One region of the Marinococcus tarijensis genome, then DNA from elsewhere that is predicted to be linked to it. Evidence: riboswitches for the same ligand, from Rfam matches in the RefSeq annotation. Region 1 holds a riboswitch; each other region holds the start of a gene.
What was found. A riboswitch is a leader RNA that binds a small molecule or an ion and turns the genes downstream of it on or off. The one in region 1 is predicted to bind thiamine pyrophosphate.
Positions count from the first base shown of each region.

Region 1 (5,070 bases):
AGCCCGGCATTCAGATGACAGTGCTGAAGGAATCAGATGCCAATACGGCCCAGGTCTCCACGGACTTTAACGAGACGCTGGACGATCTGCTTGAAGAAGATCAGTATAATGATCTCGAGACTACGATAATTTACGATGAAGGGGAGTACGTTCAGCAGTCCATTAACAGCGTAGCACTTGCGTTAATTGCCGGCGGCGTATTCGCCATGGTTGTTCTTTTCTTCTTCTTAAGAAACCTGACGACGCCGCTCATTATTGGTATTGCGATACCGTTTTCGGTAATTGTGACATTTGCGTTTCTATACTTTACCGATGTGAGCTTAAACTTGATGACGATGGGCGGTCTGGCTCTTGGCATCGGGATGCTTGTCGATAACGCGATAGTAGTTATTGAAAACATATACCGGCACCTATCGATGAAAAAGCTCCCTAAACGGGCCGCTCTCGACGGCACGAAGGAAGTGGCCGGGGCGATTACAGCTTCGACCTTGACAACAGTCGCCGTCTTCCTGCCGATAGTCTTTATTTCCGGTATTGTCGGCGAGATCTTCCAGGCCTTTGCTTTATCGGTAGCCTTTAGTCTGCTTGCATCCCTGCTTGTAGCTGTCACGGTAGTACCAATGATTGCAAGCCGTGTGCTGAAGCCACTGCCGGAAGACAGGGAAGCAAAACGCGAAAAATCACGGCCGATGAGATTTCTGGACCGTTCAATCCGCTGGGTCCTCGGCCACCGCGCGGTCGCTCTGCTGCTGACGCTTCTTCTGCTGCTTGGAGGAGCCGGCGGCATTGCCCAGACCGGGGTGAACTTTATCCCGACGACAGACCAGGGCTTTTTCACGATCAATGTTGAAAAAGAAAACGGCACAAATCTGGAAACGACCGGAGAAACGGTCGACGAAATTGAAAGCGTGCTTGAAGACCAGGATGAGATTGCAAGCTATATGGCGGTAGTCGGCTCGGGCGGCAGCGGAGTAGCAGCCGGAGGCGGCGGAAGCTCCGGATCCAATGAGGCCTCAATTACAGTTACGATGGAGGATTTGGAAGACCGGGATATATCGACAGAGGAAATGATTGAAGAAATTGAATCCGACGTGGAAAACACTGATGAGCAGGCAGATATTTCGTTATCGTCGTCTGCAGCCATTGGCGGGGGAGAAGCAAATTCCGTAGAATTTACACTCTCAAACGAAAATGAAGAACGGCTCGCTGAAGATGCAGACGCCGTGCAGTCGGAGCTTGAAAGTGAAAATACTATACGAAACGTAGAAACGTCAGATGAAGAAACTGCTCCGGAAATCCAGGTGCAGATTAACGAAGACGAGGCACAGGATAATGGCCTGACGCCGGCTGAAATCGCCCAGACGGTGAACAGCACCACAAGCGGAGAAGTGGCGTCGACAATTCAGACGGATAACGAAGGGCCGCTGAACGTGAACGTGCAGTATGCAGAGGATTCCCTTGAAAACCAGGAAGACCTTGAAAACCTGCAGCTCGCTACTCCGGAAGGAGAATATGTCAGCTTAAGCGACGTGGCTGATATTGAAGAAGGAGAGGGGCCGGCAGTCATTAACCGGCTTGACCAGGAACGCAGTACTGAATTTACAGTCACCTACGGCTCCGGTACGAGCCTGAATGAAACCTCTACGTTAATTGAAGACACGATCGACGACGTAGATACCGGAGCGGCGACGACATTGAACTTCTCCGGCGAACAGGAGCTTCTTGATGACAGCATTCAAAGTCTTGTGTTTGCCTTCCTTCTGGCGGTAGTGTTCATTTACCTCGTTATGGCAGGCCAGTTTGAATCATTCAAATACCCATTTGTGGTAATGTTCAGCGTGCCGCTGGTGGTGATCGGTGTTATGCTTGCCCTGTTTGCGACCCAGACACCGCTCAGTATTACCGTATTTATCGGCTTAATTGTGCTTGCCGGTATTGTTGTTAACAATGCGATTGTGCTTGTCGATTATACGAATCAGCTGGTGGAGCGGGGGCTGCCGGTAAGGGAAGCGGTCATTGAATCTGTGAAAAAGCGGGCACGCCCTATACTGATGACAGCTTCTACGACTATCCTTGGCGTGCTTCCGCTCGCCCTTGGGTTCGGGGAAGGAGCAGAAATTCAGCAGCCAATGGGTATTGCAGTCATCGGCGGTCTCATCAGCAGTACGTTCCTGACGCTGTTTATTATTCCAACACTCTATACCTTGTTTACTAAAGAAACAAGAAGCATGAATAAAAAATTCGCCATGCCGGACGGAGGCTACATGTACGGCTGGGAAGTCGAAGAAAGACGCAAGGAACGGGAAAAAAGAGAACAGGAAGAACAGAATGGGGAAGAACGGAATAACAATGAAGACCAGCAGAACAATGAAGCTACAGAAACCAGCAACGACATGGAGAATATAGAAAATAAAAATCGGGAGGATATGTCCCGGGATGATATCCTATACCTTCTCGAACGCATCGTTGGTAAATCAGAAACAGAAAAACGGGACCGTTCTTCGAGTGATCCGGACAAAAATAAAAAATCCGGCGATAATGAAAAAAATTGACATTAGGACTGTGCGTCACGTACGATTAAGAAAAATAGTAAGGAATCCGCTAGGGGCGCCTGCGCTGAGACAAGAACCATTCTTGGTCCCTTCGAACCTGATCTGGGTAGTGCCAGCGTAGGGAAGTGGAGCTTCGTTTTATACAAATACGTACGTATACGCCAAAGCTCACTCTCTACTTTCAGGGGGTGAGCTTTTTTTGAACCTAAAGCAGGATTCCTTCTAAAGGAGGATATAACGAATGCCACAAGTACCTAAAGTATTGACCATCGCTGGAACAGACCCTACCGGTGGAGCTGGGATCCAGGCTGATCTGAAGGCATTTCAGGAATGTGAAGCCTATGGAATGTCTGCTATTACTAGCGTGCTCGCACAAAATACGACCGGGGTCCAAAGGGTGGAGCATATGAGCATTGAATTGCTTCAGGCCCAGCTGGATTCCATCTTTGATGATATTATGCCGGATGCGGTAAAAACCGGAATGATCGCAACGCCGGATATGATCCGCACGACGGTGAACATGCTGAAAAAACATGCCCTGCCGGTGGTTATTGACCCGGTGATGGTTGCCACAAGCGGAGATTCCCTGGCTGAGAAGGAGACGCTTGAAGTAATGAAAAATGAATTTCTTCCTCTGGCCGCAGTCGTTACGCCGAATATGGCTGAAGCAGCAAGCCTGACGGACCTTCAGGTCCAGTCCCTCGAGGAGATGGAAGCAGCTGCCAAAAAAATTGTTGATGAATTAGGGGCCAGGGCTGCGCTTGTCAAGGGCGGCCATATGAAAGAAGACGCAGTCGATATTTTGTATGTCGATGGAGAAATTCATTATTTCCGTTCGCCGCGGACGGATACAAAGCACACGCACGGAACAGGCTGTACACTATCAGCCGCAATTGCCGCGAAGCTTGCAAGGGGCAAGTCCATCTATTTAGCAGTACAGGAAAGCAAGGAATATATTACCGATGCGATTGCACACCCCCTGGAGATCGGTAAAGGCAATGGACCGGTCAATCACTGGGGAGTACGCGTTCCACTCGATCAACTATTAAAATAAAGAAATGAGGGATCGGCATGAAAGCAAAAGAGGTTATAGGCCTGTTGGAGAACGTACGAAAAACACGGCCGCTGATTCATAATATTACAAATACCGTCGTAACGAATTTCACCGCAAACGGACTGCTTTCCATGGGCGCATCCCCGGTAATGGCAAACGCGCCGGAGGAAGCAGCGGAAATGGCTAAAGCGGCGAATGCGCTCGTACTAAATATCGGCACGCTGAACCGGGAACAGGTGAAGGCGATGCGGCTCGCTGGCAAAGCAGCTAATGAAAAAGGCATCCCCATCATTCTGGATCCTGTAGGGGCAGGTGCAACGGCTTACCGGACGGAAACGGCACTTGCTCTTCTTGACGAACTGGATGTAGCGCTGATCCGGGCAAATGCGGGAGAAATGGCAGCGCTGCTCGGCGAAAGCGGGAACATACAGGGCGTGGACGCTTCAGGAGAAGCAGACAACCCAGTGCTCGCTAAAGAAGCTGCAAGAAAGTTTGAAGTAATTGCAGCGGTGACCGGAGTGGAGGACGCAGTCGCTCATCAGGGCGAAGTATTTATCGTGCAGAACGGCCATACACTGCTGACAAAAGTAACCGGCACCGGCTGCCTTCTCAGCTCGATCGCAGCCTCCTTTTTAACCGTTCAGTATTCGGCCGGGGCAGTGGCAGCCGCGCATGCCTATTACGGCGCAGCGGCGGAAATTGCAGGCAGTTTAACGACAAGGGAAGGGCCGGGCTCCTTTCAAATTGAGTTATTGAACGCCCTCCATGCAACGCAGGAAATGGATCTGCGCCACTATATCCGCGTCAAACAGGAATCCCAGGAGGGCTGAAACCATGGATAAAAAGATGCTGAAGCTGTATTTTATTATGGGAAGCAACAATACAGGCGGAAGAAATCCGGAGCAGGTATTGCAGGAAGCTCTTCAGGGCGGTATTACGTGCTTCCAGTTCCGCGAAAAAGGCCGGGGGGCGCTGTCTGAAGAGGGAAAGTGGCGGCTTGGCCGGAAGATGAAGGCTCAATGTGCTGCTTTTCATGTCCCGTTTATTGTGAATGACGACGTGGATATGGCGATCCGGCTCGAAGCAGACGGAATTCATATCGGGCAGGAGGACGACCCGGCTTCCAAAGTCAAGGAACGCTGCCCTTCCCGCATGGTGGTCGGGGTATCTGTGCGCACTATTGAAGAGGCGCACCGGGCGGCTGCAGACGGGGCGGATTATCTGGGCGTGGGTCCGATGTTTGCGACGGATACTAAGGAAGATGCCAAAACTCCGGTCGGGCTTGAAGGTATCCGCCGGCTCCGGGAAGAAGGCATCGTCCTTCCAATTGTAGGGATTGGCGGCATCGATGCCTCCAACGCTGCTGATATTGTGGAGGCAGGGGCGGACGGGGTATCGCTGATCTCTGCCATCAGTCTGGCAGACGCGCCGGAGAATGCTGCAAGAAATCTTCGCAGCCTTTTG
Region 1 covers NZ_JBQOJA010000011.1:54,257-59,326, reverse strand. Annotated here, with positions in the region: gene ACTTK7_RS08240 (efflux RND transporter permease subunit) at 1-2,552, shown strand, start outside; TPP riboswitch at 2,594-2,693, shown strand; gene thiD (bifunctional hydroxymethylpyrimidine kinase/phosphomethylpyrimidine kinase) at 2,794-3,606, shown strand; gene thiM (hydroxyethylthiazole kinase) at 3,624-4,436, shown strand; gene thiE (thiamine phosphate synthase) at 4,441-5,070, shown strand, end outside.

Region 2 (5,070 bases), on a different contig from region 1:
TGGAGGCACATGCCATTTTTGTATCAGGCTTATCACTAAACTCACGGGAGAGGTAGTGAGAACAAAAAGAAGCGACCAGGAGGCAAACACCATTGCCCGCAGACCGAGTGAGATTCCTGTTTGAATATTTTCAAGAGCAACCGGCATTTGGAATACATAGAAAAGAACTGTGGATCCTCTTTCGTCAGGAAAAACAACCTGAAGCCATATAAAGCTGAACCCAAAGAGCCCAAATGGAAGCATAAGTACGAGCAGCAGCTTTAACGGCACCTTTCCCAAAAAGGCGACTGCAGCAACCGTTAGCAGCAGAACGGCAAGCGGGCGCCAAATATCATAAACGAAAATCATGCAGAAAAACACAGTGAAAAGACTGAGCAGCTTCAGCGTTGGATGTACGTGCTGCAAAAAAGCGTTCCGGGTCTGGAGTTCTTCAAGCATGGCTTACTGCTTCCTTTTTCTTTAAGCTCATAAGCTGTACTACCGGCGGACGGACGCCGATTTTAGCTAAATCCATGCTACCACTGAAAAATGCTTCCACGCCGTCATCACAGGCAAGTGTTCGTTCCGCCAGCGCCAAAACCCGTCCAGCTTTTGTATAGACCAGATCCATATCATGCGTCAGCCAGAGAATCGCTTTTCCGCGTCGGCGGCACTGCTCAAGCACTTCAAATAAAGCATCGGTATTTCGCTTATCGAGACCAAACGCCGGCTCATCCAAAATTAATATGGACTGGTTGCTCGTTACCATCACTGCCACCGAAAGACGCCTTTTTTCTCCCTGGCTGAGCTGAAATGGATGATTCTTTCGAATATGTCCAAGCTGAAATTGAACCAGCAGTTCATTTGTCTGCTGAATAATATCTTTTTCGCGCCACCCCTCCATTTCCATTCCGTATCGTATTTCTTTTTCCACGGTCTGTGCTACAAACTGATGCTCGGGCTGCTGAAAAACAATGCCGAAGGTTTTAGCAATTTCGTACGGCTTCAGACTGGCAATATCCTCTCCGTTAACATATATAGATCCGTCTTTAAGAGGGTCCCATCCAGTGAGGACACGTGCGAGTGTGCTCTTTCCCGCTCCATTTGCACCGACTAGAGCAGTCATTTCCCCGGGGTACAGGGAAAAGGATACGTTTTCGAAAACCGTTTGCGTGCCATAAGCAAAGGCCGCCTGCTTCACCTCCAGGACAGGTGGCTCAAGTGAAGGATCACTTACCTTTTTCGGCTGCGGCAGAGATGCAAGGACTGCTGAAGCGGAATAATCCGCTGCAAACCTTTCCCATTCCTTTAAAGTGATGGGAAGAGCAGCTTTGGGCTTCTCTGACTTTTTCAGTAATTTCTTTCCGACTTCTGCAGGAGCCGGCAGCCATACTCCTTCTGCTTCGAGTACGGCTGCATGAGAGTTGAATATACGTGCCGGGCTTCCATCCGCAGAAACCTGGCCATGGTGGTTCAATACGAACACCCGGTCTACCCACTCCATTACTTCATTTAACTGATGCTCAATCAAAACCAGTGTTTTATCAGGAGCTGCTGCAATGCGGCCAAGAAGCGAAGCGACTGCTTGCCGGCTTACTGGATCAAGCTGGGAGAGCGGTTCATCCAGAATCCATATCCGTGGATTCACAGCAGCTAAACAGGATACAGCTATTTTTTGCTTCATCCCGCCGGACAGCGTGTCGATACGGGCATCAAGGCAGTGAAGCATATCTGTAAATTGCAGGGCTTCGTGCATGCGGGCCTCGATATCACCTGCCGGCACCCGCAGATTCTCAAGCGTAAATACAAGCTCTTCCCGCACAGTCGGCATGCAGAACTGGGTATCCGGGTCCTGGAACAAAAGCGCCGCCTGCCTGGCAGCCTCCGTAATGCTTTTCACGGCCGGATTTTCCCCAAACACGCTCAGACCGCCAGAAACCTCCGCCTCCACAGACCGCGGAAGAATTCCCTGGATAGCGAGAGCAAGCGTACTTTTGCCTGAACCGCTCGGACCGAGCAGCAGCACGTTTTCCCCAGTACGTATTTCTGCTGAAAAACTTTCTATCGAAGGCTCAGCAAAAGGGTATGAAATGGTCACTTTGTCTGCGAAAATCATACAGCATCCCTCTGCTGGCCGAGACGATATTGACGGCCAAGTGCAAAGCGGTCAAGCACTCCCGTCTTCACCAGGGCATCCGTAAAGCTTTTCCCTGCCCATCCGGCTAAAAGAGCACCGCTTATAAGCATTGTTACCAGCATAAATACAACAACAGAACCTGCGTACTGGCTGAATCCATAAAGGACATACTGGGTTAAAAACGCAGCAAACGTTCCGGCCGACCCGGCAAGCATTAATACTGGCAGGCGGAACACCCGGTAGAAAAACAGAGCGAAAATCATTTCTGCAGCGAGCCCCTGGGTGAAGCCGAGCACGAGCACTGCTCCTGCACTGACAGACCCAGCCATAACTTCAGTACCGGCCGCGATAAGCTCTGCAAGCAGCGCCGCTCCCGGTTTTTGAATGATATAGGCACAAATCACCGGCGCAAGGATCCAGAAGCCTGCCATCAGGCCTCCTCCCACTGGACCAAAGATGCCGGTAACCATTTGCCCCAGCAGCACCCAAAGAAGATAAAGGACGCCGAGAACAGCTGAAATAAACGAGATGACGACGATATCCCGGAGGTTTAAGCGTTTGTCTATCATTAGACTTTTTCCCCGCCTGTTAACGTTCTGGCAAAGGGCCAGTCTTTTGCATAATAAGCGTCCTCAAAAAACATATACTCAAGCTGGCACCCTTCCATAAACAACGTCCGCCAGCGATGTTTTTCTTCTTCTGTGGCTGTTTCTGCCAGTTCATCGAGCCGGTCAATATATTTGTACATTTCCCGTTCCTCACGGTCCCCGTAAAAACGAATCCAGTCATTGAACGGATGGGCTTCGTCCGGCTCTACTTCCTTCATCAGCCTTTCGCCCACATACAAATACACCCACGGGCAGGCGAGCGTTACCGCAATAACATCTCCAAGTGTTCCTTCTTCGGCATGGTGCAGCATGTGAAGCACGTAATGCTGAGAGGCCGGGGCAAGTGCATAGCCCTGCAATTCCTCATAATCCACTCCCGCCTGCTCACACAAATTATGATGCGGGTGCGTTTCGCTGTTTAACACAAAATCAATGGTATCTTTAAACATTATCATGTCTTCTCTTGACGTACACTTTGTTACCCCAATTGCTTTTGCCTTGATCATGGCGTTTAAGTATTCAAAATCCTGCTTCACGTAATGGATAAGAGATGCTTTCGGCAGCTCCCCTTTCCCGATACCCTGTACAAACGGATTTTCCCAGCAGGCCTCAAAAATGTGCTCCGTGTCCTGCCATAAAAGCTCTGAAAATTTCATTGTAACTTCCTCCTTTAAATTAGGAGGGAACCACTAGGGGCAGTCAGGACCAATGGGGCAAAAAAAGCCACTCCATTGGTGGAGTGGCTTCGAATAAACGTCCGCTATTATAAAGCTGCTGCTTTTGAAATAGACGTATTCTGCCGTCTCCACTTTCCTACGCTGGCCTTAACCAGATCAGGTTCAAAGGGATTAAGGTTAGTCCTTATCTCAGCCGCTTTCGGCACCCCTAGTGGATTCCCTATTAAGTTGTCTACACTTTATCACATTATGGCAGGAAGTCAAAGCCCCATTTTGCCTTTACAAAATATGACGTTAACGTTAAGGTTATATCATGAAATTTATCAGGAGGGTGATGCATGCTGTACAAAATTGAAGAAGCCGCTCAAACCACCGGTTTAACGAAACGTGCCATACGTTATTATGAACAAATTGGTCTTATATCAGCACCAGAGCGTACAGAAAAGGGAACTAGAGTGTACGATGACCAGGATATTGAACGTCTGCAGAATGTAGTAACCGCAAAGGAGGTTCTTGGGTTTTCTCTTCAGGAGCTGCAGCAGTATCTCGATTTGAAAGAGCAGGTAAAAACAGTCTATAGCCACTACCAGTCGGTGCAGGAAACGACGATGCAGCACGAGGATTTGAAACAAATTTCTGATAGCCTTCAGGCCCAGATTGATATGCTCGAACAAAAAATCAACCAGATGACCACCTTTAAAACGGAAATGGAAAATTTAAAAAAACAAGCTGACAACGTATTATCTTCATTCAATAAGGAGAAGTGACTGCTTTATGAATATTCAAACCCGGGCACGGTGGATTACGATCTTCGCCACATTTTTAGCTTTTATGGGTATCGGCGTCGTGGACCCCGTCCTTCCTTCCATCGCGGCTTCTATCGGTGCTTCTCACTGGCAGGTGGAGCTGCTTTTTACGTCCTATATTTTAGTGATGGCCTGCATGATGATTCCTGCCGGAATCCTTTCGAGCCGGTTTGGTGATAAACGGCTGATGAGTGCTGGGCTTTTGATCGTTACAGCCTTCGCCCTGCTTTGCAGTGTGGCAGGAGGCATTACTGAACTGGCCCTTTTTCGCGGCGGCTGGGGGCTTGGGAACGCTATGTTTTTCGCCACCGCTATGACCCTGTTAATCGCTCTATCGAAGAGCGTGGAGACAGCGGTAGGCATGTATGAGGCAGCAATTGGCCTGGGCCTTGCCGGCGGTCCGCTTGTAGGCGGTCTTCTTGGGGATTTATCCTGGCGTGCTCCTTTTTTTGGTACAAGTCTTTTAATGCTTATCGCTTTTATTTTAGTTATTTTTTTCGTCCATCCGCCTGCTCCTAAAAAAGCTAAAGCTACGGCTGGGTGGCAGGAGCTTCGTCACCTTTTTACACACGGGCCGTTCATTAAGGGGGCGCTTGCCGGCATGTTTTATTATTACGGTTTTTTTGTCGTGCTTGCTTACTCTCCTTTGATTTTATCTTTAACTTCTATTCAAATCGGCCTCGTCTTTTTTGGATGGGGACTGTGCCTGGCCTTCGGCTCGGCTGTTTTATCGAGAAAGCTTGAGATGCGGTTTACTCCCGTGAAATTACTGCCGTTTACCCTTTCTGCTTTTATTTTAACACTTTTAGGATTGTTTTTTGCGTCCTCCTCAGTATTAATGATTATGTTCATCATACTTTCAG
Region 2 covers NZ_JBQOJA010000036.1:5,036-10,105, reverse strand. Annotated here, with positions in the region: gene ACTTK7_RS15235 (energy-coupling factor transporter transmembrane component T family protein) at 1-438, opposite strand, end outside; gene ACTTK7_RS15230 (ABC transporter ATP-binding protein) at 431-2,095, opposite strand; gene ACTTK7_RS15225 (ECF transporter S component) at 2,092-2,685, opposite strand; gene tenA (thiaminase II) at 2,685-3,380, opposite strand; TPP riboswitch at 3,518-3,621, opposite strand; gene ACTTK7_RS15215 (MerR family transcriptional regulator) at 3,740-4,168, shown strand; gene ACTTK7_RS15210 (MFS transporter) at 4,176-5,070, shown strand, end outside.
Region 2: linked by a shared signal. The riboswitch ahead of tenA (thiaminase II) and the one ahead of thiD (bifunctional hydroxymethylpyrimidine kinase/phosphomethylpyrimidine kinase) in region 1 are both predicted to bind thiamine pyrophosphate.

Region 3 (5,070 bases), on a different contig from region 1:
GAAGCAGGCATTACCGCTTCCTTTAATAAGAATCTGCTCCACCGCCTGAACCGGGAGCTTGATGCTGGTATCAACACCGGCCATTTTGAGCATGAAGCTTTTTACAATGAACGGCTCGGGCGGATCGAGATGCATCTGCGCGCCGAAAAGCCTTCCCTGTTCTCGATCGGCGGCGAAACGTTTACGATGCGTGCCGGCGAGACGATCCATACAGAAAACAGCCGGAAGTTCACTCCGGAGGAATTCATGAATCTGGCCCACCAATCCTCCTGGGAAACCAATGACTGGTGGACGGACGAAAATGAATGGTTTGGCGTATTTACGCTTTCCCCTCAAATATAAGCAAAGCCCCCGGCGGACCGGGGGCTTTTTTATGTCTGCGGCCAGCCTTCCTGCCGGTACGCCATTTCCCAGAACAAATACTCAAACCGGGTCGTCGTTAAAAATATATCTTCAATCTTTCTTTTTTCCGCTTCAGGTTTGTTTTCTGCCAGACGGTCGAGCATGCTGATGCCCCAGTCTGCGAGCTGCTGAAATTCATCATCGCTGTACATCTGCACCCATTCACCGTACAGCTCATGCTCCAGCGCTCCCGGCCACGTACTGAGCTTTCTTCCAATTTCTGCGTAGCTCCACATGCACGGGAGCACAGCCGCAAGCAGCTCAGCCAGGCCTCCGTTCTGCCCTTCATGCAGCATATATCTTGTGTACGCAAGTGTGGTCGGTGCCGGTTCTGCCTGCTCGAGCTCCTGTTCGGTGATGCCAAGCTTTTTCGCATACTGGCGGTGCAGGCTCATTTCTTCATTCATGGTGGCATCCATTACCTTCGCAAAAGCCCCCATAGTTTCCACGTCTTCGGCTTTAACAGCGCCAATCGCAAACAGCTTCGCATATTGCACAAGATAAAGGTAATCCTGAATCATGAAATAACGAAATTTTTCCTTATCGAGGGTTCCCCGTCCAAGCTCTTCCACAAATGGATGCGTATGATTCTGCTCCCACACTGGCAGCAGCTTTTCCTTTAAATCGTGAGTGAATGACATTAGCCTCATCCTTTCTATTCCTTCAGAGTATGTGACCACTTATAAATAAAAGACAATACTATTTTTGTGAACGTAACCAGCTGTTCCACTTCTACTTTTTCATCGACTGCGTGTGCTTCCTCAAGCGTTCCCGGACCAAAAATGGCGGAGGGGATTCCAGCATCCGCCAGCCATCCTCCGTCTGTGACAGTAGGAGAGGTGTTAATTTCTCCTGCTTCATAGGTAATGGCTTTAAAGGATTCCATTAACTGCAGACTGCCCGGGTGATTGCTCTGAACCTCAAGGGAAGGAAATATTTCTCCTCTGTCTTCTATCATTGATTCTCCTCCCCAAATAAATGTTGGAGGGTTCTCGCGAAGCCACGGATCAGCTTCAGCCACTTTACGAAGATGATTTTCTACTTCTGAAGCCACTGTTTCATGGGTCTCATCCGGATAAAAATGCACCGTGATCCAAAGACTGCATTCATCGGCTATAAATGCAGCATTCCTTCCTCCTTCAATGACTGCCGGATTAATGGTGTTCGTTCCAGGCTGAAATCCTGGATAACTTTTCCGTACTGCCCAGTCTCTTTCTAAACTCTGTAAGCCCTCGATAAGTATCATCATTTTTTCAATAGCACCTGCCCCGAATTTTCCGCCTCCAGCATGAATCAGATTTCGGCGCATAGCGTCATGATGTATTTGCTGACTTTTCACGGTAACCCAGCCTGTAATAACGCCTCCCTGACCCTGAATACTAAGATTACTCGTGTCTGCTACGAGTGCATAATCAGCAGTATATCCCCTTCGGCAGCATTGAAGTGTACCGGCCTCACCTACTTCTTCACCCACTACCGATTGCACAATAACGTCGCCTGGTAAATCAATTTTTAGCTCATGTAAAATATCAACAGCTAAAAGTAAGCCTGCAAGCCCTCCCTTCATATCGGCTGCTCCTCTTCCATAGAGCCATCCGTCCTTCACCACCGGATCGAAAGGATCAAAACTCCAGTCCTTACGCGATGCTTCCGCTACATCTATGTGTCCATTTAGGATTAAGCTGTTATACCGGTCCCCCTCTTTTCCGGTTTTTGTGCCTACTACGTTGGGGTCTCCGTTAAAAACCTCCCATTTATCAATCTCCCAATTACGCTGCTGCAGATAATCCGCTATAAATTGTTGAGCATTCGCTGTATTACGGGCCGGGGGTGCCATCGTATTAAATTGTATTAAGTTTTTGGCCAGGTCGGTTAATTTCTGCCTGCGCTCTTCCACCAATTTTCCCCAGTTAGGTTCTACCATAAGCCCTCCTTGTTTTTAACCTATATAAAAAGCCGCTTCTTTTAGAGAAGAAGCGGCATAAACAACCGGTGTGTGTCCCTTCTTTCTTCCCTCCGCCAGTACTATCTGGATCAGGTGCTAAGGGTCAAGGCACTTAAACCTCTCTCAGCCATCAGGCTCCCCTAGAAAGCATTAATTTCTTATTATTCAAACATATTTCGCAAAAGGTTGCAAATAAGCACGTGCATGAGGCAGTCCTCTGCAGGGTATACTACAAGTATACCGAAGGGAGCGTGATGAATTCATGAAAACCACGAATACCGATGTATGCATTGTTGGGGCAGGCCCCGTAGGCTTGACTGCCGCCAATACATTAAGAGCACTCGGCATCCGCGTCCGGATATTAGACAGAAAAAGCTCTATTTCTCCCTTTTCCAAAGCGTTCGGCATCCAGGCGCGCACCCTTGAGATGCTCAGCCTGATCGGTGCGCTCCGCTCCTTCCTAAAGGAAGGCTTTCCCATTACTGATGCTACTGTTCAGCCTGAAGGCAAATGGGCTTCCAGAGCCTCCTTTGCTTCGCTCGATACGCCTTTTCCCTTCATGCTTATGCTGCCGCAGTCAGATACAGAGCATATTTTAAAGAAGCAGCTTCGGGAAGTTGGCCAGTTTATCGACTGGAACACTCACTGCGAACGAATTATCCAGTACAGTGACCACGCCGAGGTGGAATGCTCCACCGAAAATGGACACGAATTAATCCGCGCTTCCTACGTGATTGGCTGTGACGGTCCTCACAGTACAGTACGTGAGAACATGAATGTCTCATTTCCGGGCGGCAAGCATGAAACCATTTATTTTCTGGGGGACGTTACGGTGGAAGGACTTCCACTTTCCAACGATATTTCCTCATTCATTACCGAGCGCGGCGTAGCTGCTTTCTTTCCCTTCCGTGATGAAACGTACCGGGTAATCACCATCGATCACGCCGAACAGAACCGTGAGCACCGGGACGATCTCCCTCTGGAGGATCTTGAAAAAAGCGTACGGCGTATTACCCAGCAGCCGGTACATTTCCCAAGCGCCTCCTGGCTTTCCCAGTTCGGCACGTCCCACCATCAGGCTGATGCCTACCGGGACCACAGGCTGTTTCTCGCCGGGGATGCTGCCCATCTGCACAGCCCGTTTGGCGGTCAGGGGATGAACCTCGGCATGCAGGACGCGGTCAATCTCTGCTGGAAATTGGCGTGGGTGCTGCGCGGCCGTTCGGATCCTGCCCTTCTCGATACGTATGAAGAAGAACGGTACGCGGTCGGACGCAAGACCATTCGAATGACTAATACGGCGATGCAGGTGATGACCCATTCCCATACCCTGATTCCCCGCCTGCTGGCGAACCCTGTCAGTGTGCTGAGCAAAAGCAGTTCGCTGCAGAACCTGCTGACCCAGCGCCTCGCCAATATTGACATCAGCTATCAGAACAGGGCGTCGTTTGCGAAATTCCAGCACCGGGGAGAAATGATTCCGGCCGGATCCCGGGCATTGCCGGCACGGGTTCTTACCGAGGAAGGAGAACACGCAGACGTGATGGATTTTCTGCACATTCAGCAGTTTTCCTGCCTGTTTTATATCGAAGACGAGCAGGAGCTCCATCAGCTCGATGAAAGCATCCAGGAAATGCGCCGGCAGTATGGCCCATCCATTCTCATTCTCGTTGTTCAGCGCAAGGGCATACTCCGGACCTCGAAGCCAAATATCCACCATCTGTTTGATTACCGGCGAGATCTCGCCGTCAAATGGAAGCTGCCAACGTTTTCAGCTGTGCTCATACGTCCGGACGGCTATGTTGCTTTTGCCGAGCACCCGGTCCGTACCGGACGATTGATGAGAAAAATTCACACCGCTTTATATCAGTAGCTTCTTTCATCCGAACCCGTTTCCCAGCCGGCTGTGGATAATTTCAAAAAACACTTCAAAGACTGTCCACAAGCCGGCGTCTCATTTCAGTAAATTCTCTGTCATCAATACCTTCAATCGAAGCAGGCCTTCGATTATTTTTATGCTCTTCCCCTTACCCCAGCTGGACACCATCCCCATTGTGTATATGTTTGTGGACGGTTTTGTCAGTCGTTTAAAAACCGTCAGTTTTTCCTTCTGTTTGTATTCCAGGAGAGAGCCTCCTGTTCAAGCCTCTGCACGACGGCATGCTTTTCGTCCATATATCCAGACGGGCTGTGCGGGTGCCTCCCTGCAGCCTGCTTTTTAATGATTTCATATTCCTTCGCCTTTGCCGGAAAAGAGCGTAAATAATCACGGAGGGCAAGATGCCGCCCGCTGCCTTCACTTTCTTTTTCAAACACGTGCACGTGAAAGCGGCGGATATATTCGCCTTTATAATAAAAAGCCCTTCCTTCAATACCGTGCTCTCCTTTTCCCGTATATCCTAGTCCTTCCAGACGGTCCTCGGACCACATAGAAAGCTCGTGCGTTTCAATAAGAATATCGATAATTGGCTTTGCCGCAAGACCCGGAACACTAGTGCTTCCTATATGATAAATATGATCTCCCGGACTGCCGGCTTCAAGCTCCAGAAGCTTTTGCTCATGGTAATAATAGTCCTGCCACTCCCTTTGCCACGGCACGATCTGTATGGTTCGCATCGGATCACTCCCTTTCAAAAATCTTTGCTTTACTCAAACTTTAGCATAAAAAACTGCCCTGGAAGCCTCCAGGACAGCTGCTTGATCTCATTATTCAGGAATATACG
Region 3 covers NZ_JBQOJA010000005.1:124,647-129,716, reverse strand. Annotated here, with positions in the region: gene egtD (L-histidine N(alpha)-methyltransferase) at 1-342, shown strand, start outside; gene tenA (thiaminase II) at 372-1,043, opposite strand; gene ACTTK7_RS04490 (acetylornithine deacetylase) at 1,058-2,326, opposite strand; TPP riboswitch at 2,397-2,499, opposite strand; gene ACTTK7_RS04485 (FAD-dependent monooxygenase) at 2,610-4,220, shown strand; gene ACTTK7_RS04480 (GrpB family protein) at 4,445-4,963, opposite strand; gene ACTTK7_RS04475 (aldehyde dehydrogenase family protein) at 5,054-5,070, opposite strand, start outside.
Region 3: linked by a shared signal. The riboswitch ahead of ACTTK7_RS04490 (acetylornithine deacetylase) and the one ahead of thiD (bifunctional hydroxymethylpyrimidine kinase/phosphomethylpyrimidine kinase) in region 1 are both predicted to bind thiamine pyrophosphate.